Regions from separate parts of the Clostridium sp. JS66 genome, predicted to be linked through region 1. Evidence: riboswitches for the same ligand, from Rfam matches in the RefSeq annotation. Region 1 holds a riboswitch; each other region holds the start of a gene.
The links. A riboswitch is a leader RNA that binds a small molecule or an ion and turns the genes downstream of it on or off. The one in region 1 is predicted to bind thiamine pyrophosphate.
Positions count from the first base shown of each region.

Region 2: linked by a shared signal. The riboswitch ahead of thiD (bifunctional hydroxymethylpyrimidine kinase/phosphomethylpyrimidine kinase) and the one ahead of tenA (thiaminase II) in region 1 are both predicted to bind thiamine pyrophosphate.
Region 3: linked by a shared signal. The riboswitch ahead of Q6H37_RS22155 (thiamine phosphate synthase) and the one ahead of tenA (thiaminase II) in region 1 are both predicted to bind thiamine pyrophosphate.

Region 1 is NZ_CP131467.1:4,593,704-4,599,175, reverse strand. Features, by position in the region: gene Q6H37_RS21300 (M20 family metallopeptidase) at 1-210, opposite strand, end outside; gene Q6H37_RS21295 (ABC transporter substrate-binding protein) at 430-1,446, opposite strand; gene Q6H37_RS21290 (ABC transporter permease) at 1,443-2,186, opposite strand; gene Q6H37_RS21285 (ABC transporter ATP-binding protein) at 2,183-2,935, opposite strand; gene tenA (thiaminase II) at 2,942-3,601, opposite strand; TPP riboswitch at 3,719-3,829, opposite strand; gene Q6H37_RS21275 (methyl-accepting chemotaxis protein) at 4,135-5,472, shown strand, end outside.
Region 2 is NZ_CP131467.1:699,481-704,952, reverse strand. Features, by position in the region: gene thiE (thiamine phosphate synthase) at 1-202, opposite strand, end outside; gene thiM (hydroxyethylthiazole kinase) at 193-1,005, opposite strand; gene thiD (bifunctional hydroxymethylpyrimidine kinase/phosphomethylpyrimidine kinase) at 1,136-1,939, opposite strand; TPP riboswitch at 2,046-2,147, opposite strand; gene rodA (rod shape-determining protein RodA) at 2,207-3,319, opposite strand; gene Q6H37_RS03120 (methyl-accepting chemotaxis protein) at 3,517-5,220, opposite strand; gene addA (helicase-exonuclease AddAB subunit AddA) at 5,259-5,472, opposite strand, start outside.
Region 3 is NZ_CP131467.1:4,811,862-4,817,333, reverse strand. Features, by position in the region: gene Q6H37_RS22165 (TetR/AcrR family transcriptional regulator) at 1-130, shown strand, start outside; gene Q6H37_RS22160 (asparaginase) at 346-1,350, shown strand; TPP riboswitch at 1,481-1,589, shown strand; gene Q6H37_RS22155 (thiamine phosphate synthase) at 1,662-2,249, shown strand; tRNA gene Q6H37_RS22150 (tRNA-Ser) at 2,313-2,403, shown strand; gene Q6H37_RS22145 (aminotransferase class IV) at 2,489-3,244, opposite strand; gene pabB (aminodeoxychorismate synthase component I) at 3,262-4,611, opposite strand; gene Q6H37_RS22135 (aminodeoxychorismate/anthranilate synthase component II) at 4,616-5,200, opposite strand.

The DNA.
Region 1 (5,472 bases):
GATGGAATTCCCAGAGTTTTTATATTCAACTATTCTTGTATTCATTCCAATTCTAGAAAGTATTTCTTTCAATTTTTGAGCCAAGTTATCTACTGAATCTTTATTTCGAGTGTCACTTTCTGTATTTACAAGTTCTTTCAGTAAACATAACATTTCATCTTTATGAAGGTCTATAAATTCAAAAGCCTTCCTTCTTTGTTGTAGTGCCATTTTAAATTCCTCCCTGTACATTTTATATGTGTTGAAAATAAATATTGAAATTAATATTAAATTATAGTTGAAAAAATTAATATTTACAAATAATAATTTTTAAAATTTATATTTTAATGTTTTGAAAATAAAATAATGTGTTGAATTAAATTGAAATAACAAAAGAAAGAGATGCTAAAATGAATAAATGTACATTTTAAACATCTCTTTCTTTAATATTTATTTTAAGTCGTTAATATTTACAAAACAATCTTCAGCCTTTGGTTTCTGTTTTATAAGACCTTTTTGATATAACCAATTTATGTGATCTTCCCAAACCTTCTTATTTTGAGTTAAAAATGGTTCTTCTTTTGAATCCATTTTTGGAAGTAGTGTGCTCATACTTTCCTTTTCAACTGCCTCTACAAGAGGAAAGTTTTCCTTTTGTTGATTATTCATTAAAATTTTTAATGCTTTGTCTGGATTTTGCTTCATAAATTCAAATCCTTTTTGTGAAGCTTTCATAAATTTTTTTAGAGTTTCAGGTTTTTCTTTTATTGTTTTGTCACTAGCTACAAAAATTTCTTCATAATAATTAGGAACTCCATATTTTGATGGGTCAAAATAATTTAGTTGATGTCCTTCATGCTTTAAAACAGGGACTTCATGATTTATAAGTCCACCAGTTGTGGCATCAACCTTTTTAGTTGTCATAGAAGAAAGCAGCTCAAAACCTACATCTATAGTTTTTATTGAACTTGGATCTCCTCCATCAGCTTTGATCATAGTTTTAACATATTCTACATTTAAAGGATTTCCTGAAAAACCAATAGTTTTTCCAGCTAGATCCTTTGGAGAGTTTATGTTTTTTTCTTTTAAAGCAATAACCACATTTAAAGGTGTATGAACTATGGCCCCAACGGATTTTATAGGAATGTTTTCATTAGCTCTGGACATTATTATATCAGGTTGATAATAGATTCCTATAGTTGCTTTGTTGGCAGCGGTAAGCGTCAACGGATCTGTTGCATTGGATGGAAATTTAATATGAACATTTAATCCCTGTTCTTTATAATATCCATTTTCTATAGCTGCATATATGAAACTGTGTATTGCATTTGGATACCAATCCAATACTACATCAACATCCTCTAACTTATCAGAATCCTTTTTACTGCTTTGAGTGCCAGCAGAGCAGCCTGTACCTATTAAACATATTAGTACTAATAATAAAGCTAAATACTTAAATTTTTTCACACTTCATTCCTCCATTTTATTAGTTTATTTTCTAAAATATCTATTATAAAAACAAATATTACTGCGATAAGAGATAAAATTACTATAGGTGCAAAGACTCCTGCACCATCTAGTTGAGTCATCATTCTTTTACTAAAGTATCCAAGACCTGATTGAGCTCCAAGCCATTCACTAATGGCAGCACCTATTACGCTAAGTGGTACAGATATTTTTAGTGCTGAAAAAAAATATGGTAATGCTGAAGGCAATTTTAACTTAATAAATATATCTTTTTTGGTAGCTCCATAAGTAATTAATAATTCTTCCATTTCTCTCTTAGTGGACCTAAGTCCATCATATACATTAATTGTAATAGGAAAAAAAGTCATAAGTATGGTTGCCAATACCTTGCTCCATATGCTGTAGCCAAACCAAAGTACAAATATAGGAGCCAAAGCTGTAATTGGTACAGTTTGAGTTACCACCACAAGAGGGTATATTGCATTTTGGATTTTTTCATTTAAACTCATGAGTATGGCCAAGAATACTCCGAAAATCAAGGATATAACAAGTCCTAAAAAAGTAACCCATAGTGTAGCAGGAAGATGTACTGTAAATAAAGGATCCCTTAGTTCCCAAGTTCTTTGTAAAATTTTGCTTGGGGATGGCAATATATACGCTGCATCTATTTTTCGTGCTATAGTTTCCCAAATTAAAAAAAATGAAATTCCTACAATTATTGATGATGTGTATTTTTTCATAGTTCAATCCTCTGTTTCAATTCATTTATAAGTTTTTCTTTTATGTCCAATATTTCTGGTCTGCTTAACATGTGCCTATCTCTTGGATAACTGAGAGGAACTACTACTTCCTTTAGCTGAGTTATAGGTTTTTGGGAAACCACTAATATTTTACTTGATAGAAATAAAGCTTCCTCAACATCATGAGTTATAAATAATATGGTTTTCTTAAACGAAGACCATTGAGTTAGCAGCCATTCTTGCATTGATATTTTAGTTATAGCATCTAAAGCACTGAAAGGCTCATCCAAAAGCATAATTTCAGAACCGGTAAGCAAAGTTCTTATAAATGAAACTCTTTGTTTCATTCCACCTGATAAGTCCTTTGGATATTTATATTTATAACTTCCAAGACCAAAGGTTTCTAAAAATTTTTCTGCTTCCTTCTTAGCTCGTTTGGGGTTATTTTCACGTATTTCAAGTGGAAGTGAAGCATTTTCTAAAATGTTTCTCCAGGGAATTAATAAATCCTTTTGAGGCATATAGCCTATATAACCTTTTAAATTATTAATATCATTGTCATTTATGAAAATGTTTCCAGAATATCCATGCTCTAAACCACAAACAAGCCTGAATATAGTACTTTTTCCGCATCCGCTTGGGCCTATTATACTTATAAAATCTCCTCTATGTACTTTGAAGCTCAAGTTCGCTATAAGAGGAGCTGCATCATTTTCATATTTGAAATTAATATTGCAGAATTTTAACATAAAAAATTACATCTCCTTGTTATAGGCCATGTCCCAAAACATGAGTTCATATTTACTACAGTTTATAAATATTTCTGTTAACCTATCTAATTCTTTCTTTGACAAGTAGTTTCCAAGGTTATCTACTAAATCTAAAAGCCATTGTACTTCTTCCTTATAATTTTCTGAGATATAACCCTTTATCCATTTGCCATAAAATTCATGGTCTAAAGAACCATTAATTTTACTTAAATTTGTAGCAATTTTTAAGTAACTCCATGCGCAGGATAACAATGAAACAGCAACATCTCCCAAAGAGCCTGCTTGAGAAACAGCAAGCATGTAATGTGTATATGAAGTATTGGCAAGTGATGCTTTAGTGTTTTTAACTTCTTCTGATGTAATTCCTAATTCCTCCATATAAGAGCGGTGAATATTCATTTCACCATTTAATATACTATTTACTGTGCTGGAAAAACCCTGCATTACTTCTTCTGTTTCAGCTTTAACTACACCTAAAGCATAAACTTTAGCGTAATCTAATAGGTAAATATAATCTTGTATCATATAAAATTTAAATTTATCTTTATCTAGAGTTCCTTCACCTATTCCCCTAACAAATGGATGTATGTAATAAGAATCCCAAATGTCTTTAACGCTTTTGTATAGGGTATCTGAAAATTTCATTTTAAATCCTCCTCATTATTAAGTTTTGTTGAACTTGTATTTTATTTGAAATGCAATGTAATTTATTGCTTAAAATTAAAAAGGTACAAACCAACAAGAGGTTTGTACCTATAATCCTTAATTATATAAAGCCTCTTCCTACGCTGGTATTATCCAGATCAGGTTATAGGGTCTAAAAATTAATATTTTTACTCTCAGCTGGTAACACCAGCCCCCCTGGGATTTCTATTATTTAATTTTGTATTTACAAGTTTATGTTACTACAATATACTAATGTCGTCAATAGAGTTAAAGTATGTTAACTAAATATTTATTAACATTTATGTCAATAATATCAATTAACTGAATAATTTCCAAAATAGTTATTGATTAATTATAGCTAGTATAATTAAAAAATATTGCAATAGATACTGCAAATTTTTAAGTTAATTGCAAGTTTTAGAAAATTTACAAAGGATTTTATATCTTTATGACGAATATAGACAATAGAAACTCATGTTTAATATGTAAAATAGTAAATGGGGGGCATAATTATGAACAGAATAATAAAGTTTAAGTTTAAAGGAAAGATAATTTCCGTTATTACTTTAATGTTACTATTCTTAGCTTCGGCAATTTTATCTATTGTATATTATAAAATTAATGGCATTGTTGAAGAAAATGTAACCAATCAGCTTAAAATTAGTAACAATAGCGGTTATAGAATTTTAAATGAAAAATATCAAGGGGATTGGAAAATAGAAGGGGAGAACCTTCTTAAAGGTAAAAAGATATTAAATGAAGATACTGAACTGGTAGATAATATAAAAACTGATACTAATTCTATATGTACTATATTTTTAAATGATACAAGGGTTTCAACTAATGTTATGATGGATGGAAAAAGAGCTGTAGGAACTAAAATGTCTGACAAAGTTGCTGATGTAGTTTTAAAACAAGGAAAAGCATATGAGGGTGAGGCAGTTGTAGTAGGAAGTGTATATCAAACAAGATATACACCAATTAAAGATTCCAGTGGCAAAGTTGTAGGTGCTTTCTTTGTTGGAGTGGAAAAGGAAAATATAGTTTCCAAGGTAAGAAATATTATGATAATAATTGTATTAGTATCTTTAGGTGCTATAGCTTTAGGTATTGTTCTTGCCACTATTATGGTAAAACGCATATCTAAAAACATTAATAAAATACAAGAATTTCTACAAAATATTTCAAATGGTGACTTGAAAAGTACTTGTGAGATAAATTCAAATGATGAAACTAAAGAAATTGCACAGCATTTAAACAACACTACAGAAACTTTCAAGAAAATGATAGAAAATGTAATGGAGGAATCAGAAAATATTAAACATGTAGTTGATGATGTTTCTGTAAAGGTTGATGGATTGAATTCAAATATAGAAGCTGTGTCAGAAGATACAGAGGAGTTATCTGCAGGTATGGAGCAAACGGCAGCATCATCACAAGAAATGAATACTACTGCGCAAGAGATTGAAAAATCAGTAGAATCTATAGCAAAGAATTCTCAAAATGCTGTAAATGAAGTTTTGGAGATTAGTAAAAGGGCAGTTTATACAAAAGAAAGTGTAAATGATGCACAGAGAAAGGCTTCTGATATTTTCTTCAAAACAAAGGAAGAACTTGAAAAAGCTATTGAAAATTCAAAAATTGTAGATCAAATAAATGTTTTATCCGAATCTATAATACAAATAACTTCTCAAACCAATATGCTTGCATTAAATGCAGCTATAGAAGCTGCTGGTGCAGGAGAGGCAGGAAGAGGGTTTTCAATAGTAGCTGAGGAAATTAGAAAGCTTGCAGAGCAGTCAAAGAATACAGTTATGCAGATACAAAGTGTTACAGGAAAAGTTACAGCA
Region 2 (5,472 bases), 2.4 Mb from region 1:
TTATTATAGGAACTTTATAGTGCTTTGTAACTTCTTTTACTTCTAAAGCTACATTATAAAATTCTCTAGTTGAAATATTTTTTTCTCTCACTTGAACTAAAGTAACTCCTCCTAAAATTGCTTCTTCAACAACTTTTTTTAAATCTCTACCTTTTAAAAAACTTCTGTCTGTTATAAGATATAAACCATAATCTATTTCCATATAATTTTTCCTTCTTCCTTCAATTTTTCTTCTGATAAGCAATAAATGTGATCCATAAGTTTAACTTTAAAAGATCCTGGGAATTTAGCTTCTTCATAAGCTCCTTCTCCTGCTATATTCATTGAAAGTACAGCCGTTACAGCAGCTATAAATTTATCTTCATAGATTCCAGCAGTGCCACCACAAAGCGCTCCCAGCATACATCCTGATCCAGTCACTTTCGTAAACATCTCTGTACCATTTTGAATAATTGCACTTCTTTTTCCATCTGTAATAAAATCTTCTTTTCCTGTAGCTGCAATTACACAATTATATTTATTTGCAAGACTAATACATGCTTCTAATGCTCCTTCAGAGCCTTCAAGAGAATCTACTCCCCTTACCTTTGATGCCTCACCAGCTAAGAACTTTATTTCTCCAATATTGCCTTTTATAATATCCACACGTCCTACTTCAAATATTCTATTTATTACAGAAAGTTTTCTTGGTATAGCTCCACAAGCCACAGGATCTAGTACTACAGGTATATTATTTTGTTTTGCAGATATACTTGCAAGTACTGCTGCTGCTTCTTGTTCTTTTGTTAAAGTTCCAACATTTATATATAGTGCTGAGGATAACTTTACAAAATCAAAAACTTCATCATAAGCTTCACACATAGCTGGGGAAGCACCAAAAGATAAAAGTATATTTGCACAATCATTTATTGTTACATAATTTGTTATACAGTGCACCAATGGAACCTTTTTTCTAAGCTTTGCTAAACTTTCAGCCACTTTATCCATCATGTTTAAATCATTCATTTTTAATTCCCCCACATTTTTAATATTTTTAATAACTCAATTGTCCTCTGAAAAAAAGTTGTGTCGCAATATTTTTAAACTGCGAAAATTAAGTTGTTTATAATTATCATAGTTAAAATCACTTATTCTTTTATTCAAAATCTACATCTGCCTTTTTATAAAGTTCAATAAAATGTCCTACTGGTCCTACTCCATGTCCTATAGAAAAAGAGTTTTCTATAGCCTTGGTTATATATTCTTTAGAAAGTGTCACTGATTGTTTTACACTATATCCCTTAGCTAAATAAGAAGCTATTGCTGAGGATAATGTACATCCTGTTCCATGTGTATTTTTAGTGTTGATTCTATGCCCTGCTAAATTTATAAATCCATCATCACATAGCAGTATATCATTGGCATCATTACATCTGTGACCACCTTTTATCAAAACATTTTTAACACCAAATTCTTTTATTTTCGCTGCTGCATTTTTCATATCATCTGCATTTTCTATTTTCATATTTGTTAATACTTCTGCTTCTGGAATATTAGGAGTTACTAAATCTGATATTGATACAAGTTCCTTTATAGCTTCTTGTGCTTCAGGCTTTAAAAGAAAATATCCACTTTTAGAAACCATAACTGGATCTAATACTATATTTTTTGCTTTAAATTTCAACAGTAATTTTTTTATCACTCCTATGGTTTTACTATTAGAAACCATTCCAATCTTTACACTATCTACATCTATGTCAGTAAATATAGATGTTATTTGTGCCGCTATCATTTCATCCGTAACATCCATTACATCTTGTACCCCTACAGTATTTTGTGCTGTTATAGCTGCGATAACACTCATACCATAAACACCTAATGCACTCATAGTCTTTAAATCTGCTTGAATTCCTGCCCCTCCACAGCTATCTGATCCTGCAATAGTTAGGACTTTTTTCACTTTAATCACTCCTTATATGGCTGTGTGGATGATAAACATACTCTAATTTAAGTAAAACAAAAAGTGTATCGCAGAAAAGCAATACACTTGAAAATATATTATTTTATATCATAAAATATCTGCTTCCCTACGCCAGTTTTACCTAGATCAGGTTCAAAGGGTTAGAGAAAACTCTCTTCTCAGCCTTACAGCACCCCCACAACGAATTTATTAAATTTTTACTTAATTACAATTATATTGTACATATATTTATAAATATTTGCAACCTTAAAAATTAATTTTTCTTCTTCTCATATACACATTTAAAACTAATCCTAATGATATAAAATTAGTTAAAATAGAACTTCCTCCATAACTCATAAAAGGTAGAGTAATTCCTGCTATTGGCATAATACCTATTGTCATACCTATATTTTGAAATATAGAAAATATAAAGGATGCTGCTGTTCCCACACATATAAGTCTTCCAAAAATATCTTTAGATTCCTTAGCTGCATTAATCATTCTATACAACAATATACCAAAAAAAATCAGCAGAATAACAGCTCCAATCAATCCCCATTCTTCTCCTACCACCGCAAATATAAAATCAGTATGAACCTCAGGTATATAACCTCCTGACACTTGTACACCTTTTAAATATCCACTGCCAAACAACCTTCCAGATCCTATACCTATAATTGATTGCATTAATTGAAATGCTGTATCCTGTTGATACAATTCTGGATTTAAAAATGAAATTATTCTGTCTTTCTGATAACTTTTCATTAAACCACTAAACCATATAAATACACTTATTGGAATCATGGACAAAAATCCATATATTATAACTTTTAAATTTAAGTTACTTATAAAAAATATAGCTAATGTTATAAAAAAACATATTAAAGCCATACCTAAATTAGGTTGTACTATAATTAAAATCATTGGTATAGCAGCATATGCACAAAGGGTTAAAAAGTTTTTTATATTATTAATGTTACCTTCCATATCATCTAATTTTTTAGCAAGCATTAATATTAGACCTATTTTTACAAATTCACCAGGTTCTATGGCTCTATTTCCTATTCTTATCCAAGAAGCAGCACCTTTAACAGCTCTACTTGTTATATCATTAAATAACAATAGCGCTACTCCACTCCAGTATATAAATCCGCAATATGAACCTATTGTTTTATAATCAAAATTTAGCAGTATATATACAACTATAACTCCAACAATTAACCAAATAGATTGCAATTCAAAATAGCTGAATCCACACTTATTGTGTGTTGCACTAAAAATATTAGCTATACCAAAACATACAATAAGTATAGCTGCGAATAACATTATATAATCCAAATCCTTTAAAAACTTTCTGCTTAATAAAATCTTTCTCATTCTTTACTTTCCTCCACAACAAATCCAAAAACTAATTGACACATCTACTCATCATTATGTAATAATTACATCCTTACATCAATGAATAATTTTCAATAAATTACATATATTGTGGTAAAAAATAAGAATATATTGAAAATAAAGGATTAACTTTTTCTGAACAATTAATTAATAAAAATGACACATATGGTATAATCCTATTTTTCTATAATCAAATCTGCCATAATAACTCCATCAATTTCTCCAAACTTATTTTTAAATGGTACTGCTATGGCAATGCAATAATTAAAGGATACATTAGATATATATGGTTCAGTATAATATTCATTCCCTTTCATTGCCTCTTTAAAATAAGGCCTAAATGAATAGTTATTATTTTCATATGATATAGGCTTACTAGCAGATTTCATAATACCTTTCTCATCCATCACACCTATATATTCAAATTCTTTATATAAATTTTCTTTTTCCTTTAATAACTGTGAAGCCCCATCTATTGGCAAAGATTTAGAATTTATTTCTTCAGTTATACTTTTCAGTTTTAAGAATCCAGACTTAATAGATTTTTTTTCATTTTCTCCTATTTCTATGTTATTTATAAAATCTTTAAGCCTTAAATCTACACTATCTGCTGCATCATTCATATTTCTTATTAACTCAGAAAGGCTCTCCATTGATGCTGATTGTTCCTGTGCTGACGCAGAAACTTCCTGTGTAAATGCTACTGATTCTTCGTTAGCTGAAATGATATCATTTATTAGTTCATTAACCTTATCGGACATTAATGATGTTTGGCTAGCTAACTTATGTATTTCATTAATAGCATCATAAGTTGAACTAGTTGACCCTTTGATTTTTGAAAATGAATTCTTAGATTCATCTGCAAATCTTATATCCTTCTTTGTACTTTCTGCTTGCTCATTAGCTTCTTTAGTTATTTGAGCTATTTTTAAAGTTATGTTATCAATAATTTTTGTTATTTCCTCTGCAGAGCTTGAGGATTGTTCTGCTAATTCTTTAACTTCATCTGCTACTACAGCAAATCCTTTTCCATGCTCACCTGCTCTTGCTGCTTCAATAGATGCATTTAGAGCCAAAAGATTTGTTTGTTCACTTATTTCAGTTACCACTGTAGCAATATTTTTTATTGCATCAGCCTCACTTTGAAGTGTCTCAACATTGTTAGCAAGCTTTACACTCACATCCCCAGTCCCCTTAATTTTCACAATTATTTCATCAAAAACTTTAACACTTTCATTAATTACATTAATCATTTCCTTTGCAATATTTTCAGTATTTTGGGCATGCTCAGCTATAATTTCAGCATTACTTACCATTTGCTTTGCACTTTCTCCTGTGCTTTCTGCATTTCCAGATTGTACTGAAGCTGATTCACTAATCGCAATTATAGATTTAGTTATTTCATTTGATGATGATAAAGTTTGTTTTGTATTCTTATTTAGATTGCTAGACAAATCTCTAGTTTTTTGAGACATTTCTGCTATCTCACATAAAATTTTTCTAGTATTTCCTACCACAATATTTATACTATCTGCTAAAGTAGACATATATCCCTTTGATTTTAATTTTATAGCTAAATCTCCTTGTGATATCTTATTTAAATCATATTTTAATTTGTCAATTTTTATAAATATGCTATTTAAAAACATTGCAATTATAACTGATAATATTAATGCACATATTACCATGGAAATAAGAACTATAAGTGTACTTTTAGAATTAAACTGAGACATTATAGAACTTATTTCTCCACTATTACTTGATTTAGATAAAAGTATATTTCTAAGCATATTTTGTGAAATATAAGATATTATAAAACCAGTTATTAATAATATAGCTAGGAATAATGTTATAGACAATGATATTATTTTATTTTTCATTACTATTTTCCTCCTAATTTTATTAATTTGAATTTAAATTAAAGTTCCAATATCTTATCATTAAAAAATAAATATAAATATTTATTTTTTATACTTTTTCCTGTTAATCTTTCAAGCGCATTTTTATAGCACTGAATTTGAACTGAATATCTTTCTTTGATTTTATCTAAATCATCTACATAATCTGTTTTATAATCTAAAAGCACTAATTCATCATCTTCTTCAAAATAGCAATCTATTATTCCCTGCAAA
Region 3 (5,472 bases), 220 kb from region 1:
GGAAAAATTAAATATACCAGAAACAGAATTTTCTAAAGGATATATTACATATAAAAAGCATGAAAAATCTATAAGTGAAATTACAGAAAAATATTGTGATTTATTATTGAATGGTATAAAACAGAAATGATTTAAGAATTCAAATACGAATTGATAAAATCAATATATATAGTAATTGGATAATTATTTTCATTACTATTTTAATATATAAAATGCCTATCCTTAAACATTATTAGAAGCATATAAGGAATATTATTGGTAATATGTGAAACATTCTGAAATTTAGAGGAATAAGCTATATTATGAAGAATGTTAAATAATCCAATAAAATTAGGGGGGATAGGTGTGTCTGAAATACTTGTGAATGTAAAAAGAGGATCTATAGTAGAAAGCTTGCATAGAGGTGATATAGCTGTAGTTAATAATGACGGAAAACTTTTATATTCTATTGGAGATCCATACAAGGTTACTTATATGAGGTCAGCAGCAAAACCAATTCAAACTTTAAATGTAATCCTAAGTGGTGCAGCAGATAAATTTAAGTTTACAGATGAGGAAATTTCTATAATGTGTGCTTCCCATTATGGTGAAGATTTTCATAGAAAAACAGTTGAAGGCATAATGAAAAAAATAGGATTGTCTGTAAATGATCTTTTATGTGGAACTACGTTATCTTTAAATGAAGAGTATAAGAATCAGCTTATATGGGATCACGTAAAACTAAATCCTACAAATACTGATTGTTCAGGAAAACATGCAGGTATGCTTGCTGCATGTATTTGCAAGGGTTATGATGTAAAGGATTATAATTTGGAACAACATGTTATACAAAAAGAAATAAAAAAAGTAGTAGCAGAAATGTGTGGTATAGATGAGAAAAAAATATTTATAGGAACAGATGGATGTACGGTTCCAGTATATGGTATTCCTCTATATAATATGGCATTTGGATTTGCAAAGCTGGCCAATCCAAATAATTTGTCTATAGAATATAGAAATGCTGCCAACAGAGTATTTAAGGCTATGAATAATGCACCTGAAATGATAGCAGGTACTAATGGATTCTGTACAGAACTTATAAAAAATACTCATGGTAAGCTAATAGGTAAATTTGGAGCAGAAGCAGTTTATTGTATTGGAATAAAAAATATGAACATTGGTATAGCAGTAAAAATAGAAGATGGAAATAGTAGTAGAGCATTATATCCAGTAGTTATTCAATGCCTTGAAGATTTAAATGTTTTAGATGAAGAAGAGAAAAAGGCTTTAAATAAGTTTAAAATAATGAAAAATTTAAATAATGTAGGAAAAAGTGTTGGAGAAATAAAGCCTGTTTTTAATTTAAAATAACAGTATATATAAAAATAATTTTAACATCACTGGAAAATTGATGATTAGCACATAATAAGGCTAGATTTAAATGAAATTGACTTTATTTTAAGCTTATGGTAAATTGATGCTAAAATGTGTTGACAAATTAATATAAGTTAAGGGGAGTTCATAATAGTGGACTGAGAGTGGAATGATATTCATTATCTTCATAACCTGATTTGGGTAATAACGACATAGGGAGAAGAATTATAGATTTTAAGCACAAATTCTCTATGAATTTGTGCTTTTTACGTTTTGATATGATTTTAATAAAAGGTGGTGGATAAGCTTTGTTTAATTTAAAGGAAAATAAAAAAATATATGTAGTTACAAATAGGCATTTAATAGAGCAGAGCAGCAATCTGTGTGAAGTAATAGAAAAATGTGCATTTAAGGGTGCAGATGGTGTTATATTAAGGGAAAAAGATTTAGAGTATGAAGCGTTAAAACATTTAGGTGAAAAAATTAAAACTATAACAGGTGAATATAATATTCCTTTAATTATTAATGGAAATATTAAAGCAGCTCTAGATATAAATGCTTATGGATTTCATACAAGCTTTGAAAACTTTAAAAATATGAAAAGCAATGAAAGTATTTGTAAAAAAATTGTTGTGGGGGTATCTGTTCATAAAGTAGAAGAAGCAGTGGAAGCAGAAAAGCTTGGTGCAAGTTATTTATTGGCAGGTCATATATTTGAAACAGACTGTAAGTTGGGGTTAAAAGGAAGAGGAATAGAGTTTTTAGAAAAAATATGTGAAAGTGTTACTATACCAGTTATAGCCATAGGAGGAATAAATGAAGATAACATAAAAAAAGTTTTAAGTACTAAAGCTTATGGAGTGGCTATTATGTCTTCGGCTATGAAAATAGGATAAAAATTAAATTTAAAAAAGTGTTGACATTTAATCATATGGTTGTTATAATTATAAATGTTCTTTGGAAAGATGGTCGAGTTGGTTTAAGGCACCGGTCTTGAAAACCGGCGTACGGGTGACCGTACCTAGGGTTCGAATCCCTATCTTTCCGCCATAGAAAACACCTAATTATATTTTAAATATAGTTAGGTGTTTTTATTTTAAATTACTTAATAAAATAAGTTATAGGCTGCCTTGCTTTAATATTTATTTAAATGTTCTTTATAAACTTTTCTTATTTCCTCAATAATACTATAGTCGTTAAAATTTCTATTGCAAATATTAGAAACCTTCATTATTCCCATAAGGCTATTAGTTAAAAAAACACTATCTGCGGACATTAAATCCTCCTTGTTGAATTTACCTTCAGTAACATCAAAGTTATTTATTATAAACTTTCTTACTGTACCTTCAAGTAATCCACATTTTTTATGTGGAGTATATATTTTTTTGTTCTTGATAAAAAATACATTAGAGATACTTCCTTCAGTTAGCTTATTGTTGGTGTTGAAAAATAATACTTCATTATATCCTTCATTAATACATTTTTCGTGCTCTAGTATATTTTCTAAATAATTTAAAGATTTTAGATATGTAAGCTTAGAAAATTCATTTTTTTTAACAGAACTTATTTTAGCTTTAAATCCTTTATTATATTGTTCAACAGTATAATTATTTTTTTTAGTAGTAAATAATACATTTTTTTCTGTAACTACTAGCTTTAACACACAATTGCTGCAGTGAAGTTTTTTTACAGCATCTATAACTTCAGCTTCAGTAATTTTTTTATCTATTCCTATAATGGAAAGCCCATTATTTATCCTAAATAAATGATCCTCAAGAAAAATTGGTATATTATTTACAAGCATTGTTTCAAAAAGTCCTCTTCCAAAATAAAAACCACTATCTAAAAGTAAATTCTGATTTTTTGATATTTTGCCATTTAAAAGTATCATGAACTCAAATCTCCTTTTCATAGTACATTCATCAAAGCCTTAGCTTTATCCAATGTTTCATTATATTCAGACTCATTTTCGGATTCCCAGGTAATTCCTCCACCAACACCTAAATAAGCCTTTTCATCTTTTATAAGTATAGTTCTGATAACTATATTTAAGTCTGCATTACCATCAAAACCTAAATATCCTATAGAACCTGTATAAATATTTCTTCTAGTATTTTCTAATTCCTCAATTATTTCCATAGATCTTACTTTAGGGGCCCCTGTTATAGAACCACCAGGAAAACATGCCTTTATACAATCAACTGCTGTGTATTCTGTTTTTAATTCTCCAGTAATAGTTGATACTAAATGAAATACCGTACTGTATTCTTCTAATTTAAAGAGTTCTGTTACTTTTACAGAATAAGGCTTACAAACCTTACTCAAATCATTTCTCTCCAAATCTACAATCATTAATAATTCAGACTTATCTTTTTCACTATTTATAAGTTCTTGCCTATTTTTTAAATCTTCTTCTTTATTTTTTCCTCTAGGTCTTGTACCTTTAATAGGTCTTGTTTCAACAACGGTATTCCTTATTTTTAAAAACCTTTCTGGAGAAGAAGATACTAAACTAAAATCTTCAACATTCATCAATGCAGCAAATGGAGCTGGATTTATATGTCTTAAATTTTTATATATTTCATAAGGTTCTTTTTTTGTTTTGCAACAAAATCTTTGAGTTAGATTAGTAATATAAATATCTCCATTTCGTATGAACTGTCTAACCTTTTCTACTGTTTCAATGTATTTACTCTTACTAAAGTTTGATGTGAATTTGGTATCACTTTTGTAAATTTCTCTATATATGATCTTGCTTCCTGATATTATTTTATGTTTTATTTTATATATGCTTTCTTCTTTGGAATTTAATATACCAAGGGAAGTGATATAAGTTTTCTTTTTTAAGTTATCTACTATAACTGCATTGTCATAGAAGTAAAAATAGCAATCTGGTATTTTTACTTCTTGCTTAGCTGTTATAGGGAGATCTTCTATAACTCTTCCTAGATCATAGGAAAAGTAACCCATGGCTCCTGCAACATATGGGAGTTCTGTGTTATTTTCAATTTTACATCCATTGATAAGTTTATTAAGCTCTTGAAATGGATCAGCATTAAATTCCTTTCCATTTATAGTGCAAATATGATTTTCATACTTAAAAGTAGTAAATGGTTTTAGTCCTATAAATGAGTATCTACCCAAATTTTCTGTGCTCATACAACTATCCAAAATAGTAACTGTTTTATCATCCTTAAATAACGAGTAAATATCGAAAGCATCTAAATTTGTATTTATTTCTTCAATCAAGAAATCCATATCATTACCTCCTGTTAAATATTTTTGATTCTTCTATAAAATTTTTTAGCATTTTATGTCCACATTCTGTTAGCTCTGCTTCAGGGTGAAATTGTACTCCTTCAACAAGATATCTTTTATGTCTGATTCCCATTATAATTCCATCAGTGGTTTCACAGGTTATATTAAGGCATTCAGGAAGTGTATTCCTATCTATTATTAATGAATGGTATCTTGTAACGTTTACTGGATTTTTAAGTCCTTTAAATACTCCTATATTTTTATGATGCACTTTGCATACTTTACCGTGTATTGGTTCTTTGCCCTTTATTATATTAGCACCAAAAGCATATCCAATACATTGGTGTCCAAGACATATGCCCAAAATGGGAATTTTATTACTAAATTTTCTAACTACGTTTGTACAAATGCCCGATTGGTCAGGAGATTTAGGGCCTGGAGAAATTATAATTCCTTCTGGATGCATTTTATTTACATCTTCTAAAGTTAATTTATCATTCCTATAAACTTTAATATCTTCCTTTAATTCTTCTAAGTATCTTACTAGGTTATATACAAATGAGTCATAGTTATCAATCATAAGAAACATAGATTTTCACTCCTTAACATTAAAATATATTGTTATTAAAATTTCATTTGTATTTTAATTAGAATATACTCTTTATCTTTTAATAGAAAAATCTATTTATTTAAAAATAATAAAGACATATAGTGCATTTTATTTATCCAATTACACCAAACACAAACACACCATTTCTCTTTACGAAAAGAGAAATGGCAGTAGAATTCTCTAGATTTAACTAGCTAAGAATTCTTATATTGTGTATACTAGAACTTTTGAAATTTAAGATTTTAAAGTTC